One region of the Streptomyces sp. NPDC098781 genome, then DNA from elsewhere that is predicted to be linked to it. Evidence: riboswitches for the same ligand, from Rfam matches in the RefSeq annotation. Region 1 holds a riboswitch; the other holds the start of a gene.
What was found. A riboswitch is a leader RNA that binds a small molecule or an ion and turns the genes downstream of it on or off. The one in region 1 is predicted to bind S-adenosylmethionine.
Positions count from the first base shown of each region.

Region 2: another riboswitch for S-adenosylmethionine. It lies ahead of thrC (threonine synthase); the one in region 1 lies ahead of ACIQWG_RS08250 (aminotransferase class V-fold PLP-dependent enzyme).

Region 1 covers NZ_JBIWAK010000002.1:473,902-478,311, reverse strand. Annotated here, with positions in the region: gene ACIQWG_RS08260 (cytochrome bc complex cytochrome b subunit) at 1-34, shown strand, start outside; gene trpD (anthranilate phosphoribosyltransferase) at 239-1,303, shown strand; SAM riboswitch class IV at 1,423-1,539, shown strand; gene ACIQWG_RS08250 (aminotransferase class V-fold PLP-dependent enzyme) at 1,684-3,051, shown strand; partial or broken gene ACIQWG_RS08245 (glycerate kinase) at 3,006-3,676, opposite strand; gene ACIQWG_RS08240 (Lrp/AsnC family transcriptional regulator) at 3,942-4,223, opposite strand; gene ACIQWG_RS08235 (rhomboid family intramembrane serine protease) at 4,266-4,410, opposite strand, start outside.
Region 2 covers NZ_JBIWAK010000010.1:269,825-274,234, reverse strand. Annotated here, with positions in the region: gene ACIQWG_RS34785 (trehalose-6-phosphate synthase) at 1-1,001, opposite strand, end outside; gene ACIQWG_RS34780 (glucosyl-3-phosphoglycerate synthase) at 1,097-2,041, opposite strand; SAM riboswitch class I at 2,173-2,354, shown strand; gene thrC (threonine synthase) at 2,373-3,659, shown strand; gene ACIQWG_RS34770 (MoaD/ThiS family protein) at 3,656-3,931, shown strand; gene ACIQWG_RS34765 (cold-shock protein) at 4,374-4,410, shown strand, end outside.

The DNA.
Region 1 (4,410 bases):
CAAGGAGATCACGAGCGGCCACGGCCACCACTGATCGCAGCGCACGCCACGGTTGAGGGCCCCGTCCGTTGTACGGACGGGGCCCTTCGCCGTGCCCTGGGCATCCCCTGGGGCTGTGCAGACGGGCCCCTGGTCCGGTCTTCGGGCGGGGCCGTTCTCCGGGTTCCCCGGGTGGATAGGGTGGACCTCGTTGAGATTCTCGTCCCGTAGTGCGGGACGCCTGATCCTGGAGCGGCTTATGAGCGCTGTGACCCCCGCTGGAGGCGACACCGCGGCGGGCCGCTCCTGGCCCCTGCTGCTGAACGGCCTGCTGAACGGTCAGGACCTGGCCGCCGACGACACCGCGTGGGCGATGGACCTGATCATGCGCGGCGAGGCGACGGACGCGCAGATCGCCGGGTTCGTCGTGGCGCTGCGGGCCAAGGGCGAGACGGTGCAGGAGATCACCGGACTCGTGCGGACGATGTACGAGCACGCCAACGTGATCGAGGTGCCGGGGCAGACCGTCGACATCGTCGGCACGGGAGGCGACGGCGCGAAGACCGTCAACATCTCCACCATGTCGGCCATCGTGATCGCCGGCACCGGCGCGAAGGTCGTCAAGCACGGCAACCGGGCGGCGTCGTCGGCGTCGGGTGCCTCGGACGTGCTGGAGAAGCTCGGCGTCAATCTGGAGCTGCCCGTCGGACGGGTCGCTCAGGTCGCCGAGGAGGCCGGGATCACCTTCTGCTTCGCGGTGAAGTTCCATCCGTCGCTGCGCCATGTGGCCGCCGCGCGCGGGCAGTTGGGCATCCGGACCACCTTCAATGTGCTCGGTCCGCTGACCAACCCGGCGAAGGTGCGGGCCCAGGCGGTCGGCGTGGCCGACCCGCGCATGGCACCGATCGTCGCGGGCGTCTTCGCCGAGCGCGGCAACTCCTCGCTGGTGTTCCGCGGCGACGACGGCCTCGACGAGCTGACCACGACGGCCACCTCCCGCGTCTGGGTCGTGCGCGACGGCAAGGTGACCGAGGAGTCCTTCGACCCGCGTGACGTCGGCATCGAGCTGGTGCCGGTGGAGGCGCTGCGGGGCGCGGACGCCTCGTACAACGCGGATGTGGCACTGCGCCTGTTGAACGGCGAGACCGGGCCGGTGCGGGACGCCGTCCTGCTGAACGCGGCGGCGGCCCTGGTGGCGCTGGAGCCGACGGACGCGCCGCTCGCCGAGCAGATCGGGCTCGGCATGGCGAAGGCCGCGGAGGCGATCGACTCGGGAGCGGCCAAGCGGACGCTGGACCGTTGGGTGGCCGCGAGCAACGCGTAGGGCCTGTCGTTTGGACGCCGGCATGATCCAAACGACAGGTCCTGGCCCGCATCGACGTCGTCCCGCGATCCGGACATGGGTTGCGGGACGACGATCATTTGACGTAGCGTCCTTGACCAGGTCATGAGTGACAGTCATGAGGCCCCGGCCGACTGTCCGGCAACCCTCCGTCCGTGGCGGGGTGCCCCGGGTGAAGACCAGGCCGTAGGCAGTGAGGTCTACGGCAAGCGCGGGCCCCTCTCGAAACCAGGGGTCCTGGTCGTTCGAGGGAGTCTTCCGTGAGCAAGCGAATGCGATAGGGCCGCCGAGCCCCGCCTCCGCACACCCATTTCACCTGTTCCGGAATCTTGATTCTTCCCTCACCTGTCGGGAGCCCTCCCATGTCTGTCTCCACTGCTGCCTCCGTCCAGGGCATTTGTGCCCCGCTGCCCGTTCTGGGGGGTGATGTCACCGTCCCGCTCGTCACGGGCGGCGAGGTCACCTACGCGGCGCTGGACTACGCCGCCAGCGCCCCCGCCCTCCAGCGCGTCTGGGACGACGTCGCCGCCTACGCGCCGTACTACGGCAGCGTCCACCGCGGTGCCGGGTACCTCTCGCAGCTCTCCACCGACCTGTTCGAGAACGCCCGCCGCACGGTCACCGAGTTCCTGGACTGCCGGGACGACGACCAGCTGATCTTCACCCGGTCCACCACCGACTCGCTGAACCTCCTCGCCGCCGCCCTCCCGGTCGACTGCCAGGTCTTCGTCTTCGAGACCGAGCACCACGCCTCCCTGCTGCCCTGGCGCGACGCCCAGGTCACCTACCTCAACGCGCCCCGCACCCCCCGCGAGGCCGTCGAGACCCTGGAGCGCGCCCTCGCCGACCGCGACCCCCACGGCCCGGCCCTGGTCTGCGTCACCGGCGCCTCGAACGTCACCGGCGAGCTGTGGCCCGTACGGGAGCTGGCCGCGGCGGCGCACGCGCACGGCGCCCGGATCGTCCTCGACGCCGCCCAACTCGCCCCGCACCACCCGGTGAGCGTCCGCGACCTCGACGTCGACTGGGTCGCCTTCTCCGGCCACAAGCTGTACGCCCCGTTCGGCTCCGGCGTCCTCGCCGGCCGCGCCGACTGGCTGCGCGAGGCCGAGCCGTATCTCGCGGGCGGCGGCGCCAGCCGCAAGGTCACCCGGCGCGAGGACGGGGGAGTGGACGTCCAGTGGCACGACAGCGCCGCACGGCACGAGGCCGGCTCCCCGAACGTCATCGGCGCCTACTCCATCGCCTCCGCGTGCAAGGCCCTGACGGAGGCGGGCTTCGACACGCTCGTCGCCCGTGAGCGGTACCTGATCGAGAAGGTGCGCGCGGGCCTCGCCGAGGTGCCGGAGGTCCGCGTCCTCTCCCTCTTCGGCGACGACGCACCCCGCGTCGGTGTGATCTCCTTCGTCGTCGACGGCTGGAACAGCTCCCACTTCGCCGCCGCCCTCTCCGCCGAGTACGGCATCGGCGTGCGCGACGGGCTGTTCTGCGCCCACCCGCTGGTCCGGACGCTGCTCGGCAGCGACCCGCAGGCCCAGGGCGAGTGCGGCGCCCCCGAGGCCGCGCCGGGCGAGAAGTCCCTGAACGCCATCCGGGTGAGCTTCGGGGCCGGCACGCCGGACGAGCACGTAGAGCGGTTCGTGACCGCCGTGAAGGAGCTCGTCACGGACGGCGCCCGGTGGAACTACCGCACGGAGGACGGTCGTTGCGTACCGGACACCTCCGCGTGAACCGATAGCCGGGCGCCCAACAGGACCATCCGCAGGGCTGGCCCGGCCGCGTCCGCGAGGAGTCCGGAGGCCGGCACCAGGGCCTCCGCGAGGGCCGTCGGAGCCGGCAGGATCCGCTGAACGCGTCCACGCCGGGCACGTCGTGCGCGCCCTCGCCCAGCGTGCCCGCCGGCGCGAGCCCCGGCCGGCCGTACACCTCGGCCCGGCGGGCCACCTAGGCCGGGATCTTGCCCTTGGGTGTCCGGTGGTCCAGGGCGCCCTCGGCGGTGACCACCAGATCAGCGCGCCCGAGCCGGGCGTGGAGGTCGAGGTGGTCGCGGAGGACGTCGAAGCGGGGGAGGAGCCGGGCCGGACTGGCCGATCCGGGCGAGCCGCGTCAGCGCGCCTCCGCCGGGGGGAGCTCGAAGCCGTCGGCGTCCAGCGGCGGGCGCCGAGGGTCTGGGAGCGCGCCGGCGCCCCCGTCGGACGTACCGGAGTCGCCGCAGCCGATCAGGATCCGCCGTACGCCGGTGTCCAGCGCGGCGCGGATCGGCTCGCCGACGCCGTACGTCGTCGTGGCGCCCGGGTCGCGCGGGGCGTGCGGGACGAGGGGGAGCCCGGCCACCGCCGCCATCTCCACGACGGCCAGGCGCGGTGGCCGTACGCTCGTCGGCGACCACCAGCCGGATCAGGCCGATCACGGCGTCCGGCGGCACGCGGCGCACGCCGTCCGGTCGGTCACCGGGGGCCGGGAGACGGCCTCGTCGCTCGGCGTCGGCGTGGGGGAGGGAGCGACGTCGGGCGGCCTCGGCTGGAAGGTGGTCGTGTCGTCGGCACCCGGCCGCCGGGATGTGCCCAGGATGAAGAACGCGTCACCCTGGGCGGCGTCACCGCGTCACCGCGTCACCGCGTCAGCTGTCCAGTCCGATGGCGAACGCGGCCTCGATGTCGTGCTGGGAGTACGTCCGGAACGCCACGTGCGTGTCGGTCCCCTCGACGCCGGGGATCTTGCTGATCCGGCCCGGGATGACCTCGGCCAGGTCCTCGTGCTCCGTCACCCGCACCATCGCGATCAGGTCGTAGGTGCCGGTGACGGAGAAGACCTCGGTCACGCTCTCCAGCGAGGCGATCCGTTCCGCGATCTCGGGGATCCGGTCCACGCTGGTCTTGATCAGGACGATCGCGGTGATCACGGCTGGTTCTCTCCCTCGGGGGCCATTGCTGGGGCTCTCACCCTACTCGCGGCCCGGCCCGCCCGGTCCTTCCGCCGGGGGTCCGGGGGTCGGCCCCGGGGAGGGCGCGGCAGCGGGCCGCCCGAACCGGGCCCACGCATAGCCGAAGCCCAGCCCGAAGCCCACCAGGTGCGCCAGATACGCCACC
Region 2 (4,410 bases), on a different contig from region 1:
AGGCGCTGGACCTCGGCCGTGTAGTCGCGGTACACCGCGAGGTCCTGCCGCGAGGGGTACGCGAACGCCACGTGCACCACCCGCTCGCGCCACTCGGGGTGGTCGTCGAGCAGCTGCCGGTACGCCAGCATGCCGCGCACGATGTTCTTGGACAGCTCGGTCCGGTCGACCCGGACGATCGTCCTGCGGCCCTCGCCGATCTCGTCCTTCAGCGCCGCCATCCGCTCGGCCACATCGGCCTGACGCGAGCGCGTCCGCAGGAAGTCCGCGTCCGCGCCCAGGCCGTGCACCCCGATGCGCGTCCCGGCGAGCCCGCCGGCGAACTGCGCGCAGCACGCCTCGAACGCGTCCGCCCAGCGGCGGGTGAGGAACCCGAGCCGGTCCGCGCCGAGCATGCCGCGCAGCACCTGCCCGGCGATGTCGTCGGGCAGCATCCGGAAGTACTCCGGCGGGGCCCACGGCGTGTGCGAGAAGTGGCCGATCCGCAGGTCCGGGCGCAGTTCGCGGAGCATCCCCGGCACGAGTGTGAGGTGGTAGTCCTGCACCAGAACCGCGGCCCCCGGCGCCGCCCGCCCGGCCAGCGCCTGAGCGAAGGCGCGGTTGAACGTCTCGTACGACGCCCATTGCCGCCGGAACTCCGCGTCGAAGACCGGCTCCAGCGGCGTCTGATACAGCATGTGGTGGACGAACCAGAGGACCGAGTTCGCGATGCCGTTGTACGCGTCCGCGTGCACGTCGGCCGGGACGTCCAGCATCAGCACGCCGTCCTCGCCGACCCCGCGCCGCACCGCCTCCCGGTCCCCGTCGGACAGCGCCGAGCACACCCAGAGGGCGCCCGCGTCCGGCCCGATGGCGGACAGTCCGGAGACGACTCCGCCGCCGCCCCTCTTGGAGTGCAGCGAGCCGTCTTCGCGTACCTCGTACGAGACCGGGCCGCGGTTCGACGCGACCAGCACCTTGGCAGCGTCCTGCGCGCCCGGAGCACCCTGCGTGGAAGCCATAAGCCTCAACCTAGCCCGGCCCGGAAACGCTCAAACGTACGGTTCCGCTCAGTGGGCGGCACTTGTACGCCCTGTATACGGCCGGTTTCCGTCGTTTACGCGACCTTCCGCGTCGCATACTCGGCGATCTCCACCATCGGCGGCCGTTCCTCCGTGTCGACGGAGTACGTACGCGGCTCGAAACCGTCCTCGCCCCGTTCGAACTGGGTGAGGGAGGGCCGCACGAGATGGCCGCGGGCCAGCCTCAGTTGTGCCGTGCGGTAGATCGCGGCGGACATCCGGCCGAGCGCCTGGCCGTCCTGGTGGCGGTGTCTGCGCACACCCACGTCCACCTGGGCCAGCGCGTCCAGGCCCACCAGATGCAGGGCGTCGACCAGCATGCCCAGCTCGACGCCGTACCCGACCGGGAAGGGGAGCTGTTCGAGCAGTGACCTGCGCGCCGCGTACTCGCCGCCGAGCGGCTGGACGAACCCGGCCAGCTGCGGCCAGTGCATGTTCAGCAGCGGGCGGGCCATCAGCTCGGTCACCCGGCCGCCCTGTCCGGCCGCGGTGCCGAGCGGGCGGTCGTACATCGCCTTGACCAGGTCCACTCCGGGGTCGGTGAGCAGCGGGCCGACGATGCCGGAGACGAAGTCGGAGGAGAAGTCCTTCAGGTCGGCGTCGATGAAGCAGACGATGTCCCCGCTCGTGACGAGCAGGGAGCGCCAGAGCACCTCGCCCTTGCCGGGCACGGCCGGGACGCGCGGCAGGATCTCGTCCCGGTGCACCACCCGCGCGCCGGCCGCGGCGGCCACCTGGGAGGTGCGGTCGGTGGAGCCGGAGTCGACCACGACGATCTCGTCGACCAGCGGAACCTGCCGCATCAGGTCATGGGTGATGATCGCGACGATGTCGCCGACCGTCTCCTCCTCGTTGAGCGCGGGCAGCACGACGGACACCGACTGGCCGGTGCGCTGCTTTGCGGCCAGGATGTGGTGCAGGGGGCGGTCGGCAACGGACCAGGAGCGGCTGCTCAGCCAGCGCTCGACTTCTTCCAGCACGGTCGGCGGCTCCTCACGGTTGTCTCGCGTTACGGACGGCTCTCTCAACTGTCCTGGCGTTCGGTTACAGTCTTGAACAACGCGGATGACCATCGCATGTCCGAGGCCGTCCGTCGTCCACAACCGAATACCGCTCATCCAGAGGGGCAGAGGGATACGGCCCGATGAAGCCCCGGCAACCCTCCAGCCGGTCTCGTAGACCAGCGTCGATCGTCATTGCCGATCGATACCGCTGATCGTCTCCGCGAGGCTCCCGGCTAGGGAAGGTGCCAAATCCGTCTCACGGCGAGATGCGTCGTGAGGAAGATGAGGAGAAAGGGCCTCGCCTCACATGGCTGTGCAGACTGTTGCAAGCACCACCGACTCCACCGTAGACCTCGGTCCCGCCGCCGCGCTGTCGTGCCGCGAGTGCGGCCACCGGGTGTCTCTGGGCCCGGTCTTCGCGTGCGAGGAGTGTTTCGGCCCGCTGGAGATCGCGTACGACTTCTCGGCCTACGACACCGAGGAGCTCCGCAAGCGGATCGAGGCGGGTCCCGCGAACATCTGGCGCTACGCGCCGCTCCTGCCCGTCCCGGCGGACGTGGCCACGAAGCCGAACATCAACCCCGGCTGGACCAAGCTCGTCCAGGCCGACCACCTGGCGAACGAGCTCGGCGTCGACGTCGGCAAGCTGTTCGTCAAGGACGACTCCGGCAACCCGACGCACTCCTTCAAGGACCGCGTCGTCGCCCAGGCCCTGGAGGCCGCGCGCGCCTTCGGCTTCACCACCCTGTCCTGCTCCTCGACCGGCAACCTGGCCGGCGCCGTCGGCGCCGCCGCCGCCCGGGCCGGCTTCCGCTCCTGCGTGTTCATCCCGCACGACCTGGAGCAGGGCAAGGTCGTCATGGCCGCGATCTACGGCGGCGAGCTCGTCGGCATCGAGGGCAACTACGACGACGTGAACCGATTCTGCTCCGAGCTGATCGGCGACCCGGCCGGCGAGGGCTGGGGCTTCGTCAACGTCAACCTGCGGCCCTACTACGCCGAGGGCTCCAAGACGTTGGCGTACGAGATCTGCGAGCAGCTCGGCTGGCAGCTCCCCGACCAGCTGGTCGTCCCGATCGCGTCCGGCTCCCAGCTCACCAAGATCGACAAGGGGCTCCAGGAGCTGATCAAGCTCGGGCTCGTCGAGGACAAGCCGTACAAGATCTTCGGTGCGCAGGCCGAGGGCTGCTCGCCGGTGTCCACGGCCTTCAAGGCGGGCCACGACGTGGTCCGCCCGCAGAAGCCGAACACCATCGCCAAGTCCCTCGCGATCGGCAACCCGGCCGACGGTCCGTACGTCCTCGATATCGCGCGGCGCACGGGTGGTTCCGTGGAGGACGTCACCGACGAGCAGGTCGTGGACGCGATCAAGCTCCTCGCCAGGACCGAGGGCATCTTCGCCGAGACGGCGGGCGGCGTCACGGTGGGCGTCACGAAGAAGCTCATCGAGAATGGCCTCCTCGACCCCACCAGGACCACCGTCGTCCTCAACACCGGCGACGGTCTGAAGACCCTCGACGCGGTGGCCGGCACCGGTCTGACCGCCACCATCCGCCCGAACCTGGACTCCTTCCGAGAGGCTGGCCTCGCATGAGCGTGACCGTTCGCATCCCCACCATCCTGCGCACCTACACCGGCGGCCAGGCCGAGGTCGCCGCCGAGGGCGGCAATCTGGGCGAGATCATCGCCGACCTGGAGAAGAACCACACCGGGATCGCCGCCCGCGTGCTGGACGACCAGGGGAAGCTGCGCCGGTTCGTCAATGTCTACGTCAATGACGACGACGTGCGTTTCGAGCAGGGGCTGGAGACCGCGACCCCGGACGGTGCCGGTGTCTCCATCATTCCGGCCGTCGCCGGAGGCTGACCGAATGACCGATCATTACCGTCGGTAACTCCGGTCACTAAGAGTTCACCGAATTGCCCCCTCCGTGAGAGAAGCGGAGGGGGCAATTCTGTGTGGTTGAGCGAGGTACAGTTGGGGAACGTGCCGCCGATCTCCGAGTCGGCCGGCTTTGATTTCTGCCGCAAGCCCGACAAGAAGTAGCCAAAGTGTGCGGGTTTTATGCGGCTTTTGTTCCGTTTGCCGGGCCCGACTTGACCTGAAGTCAGCGGAATTGTCCCCACATTCCCGACCGGTCGTGCCCGGATTTCTCGTCCGATTGACCTGTTGCAGACGGCAGTTGGGCAGATACATTCAGCCGCGGTCGACGCGTTCCGGCGCACGCCCCCGACCGATGGGGGGTGAGGTCTGACCCGGATCCGCGAAGTGTGGATCTGTGCAAGGGCCAGTAATAGGGGAGTTAGGCATGGCTCAGGGCACCGTCAAGTGGTTCAACGCGGAGA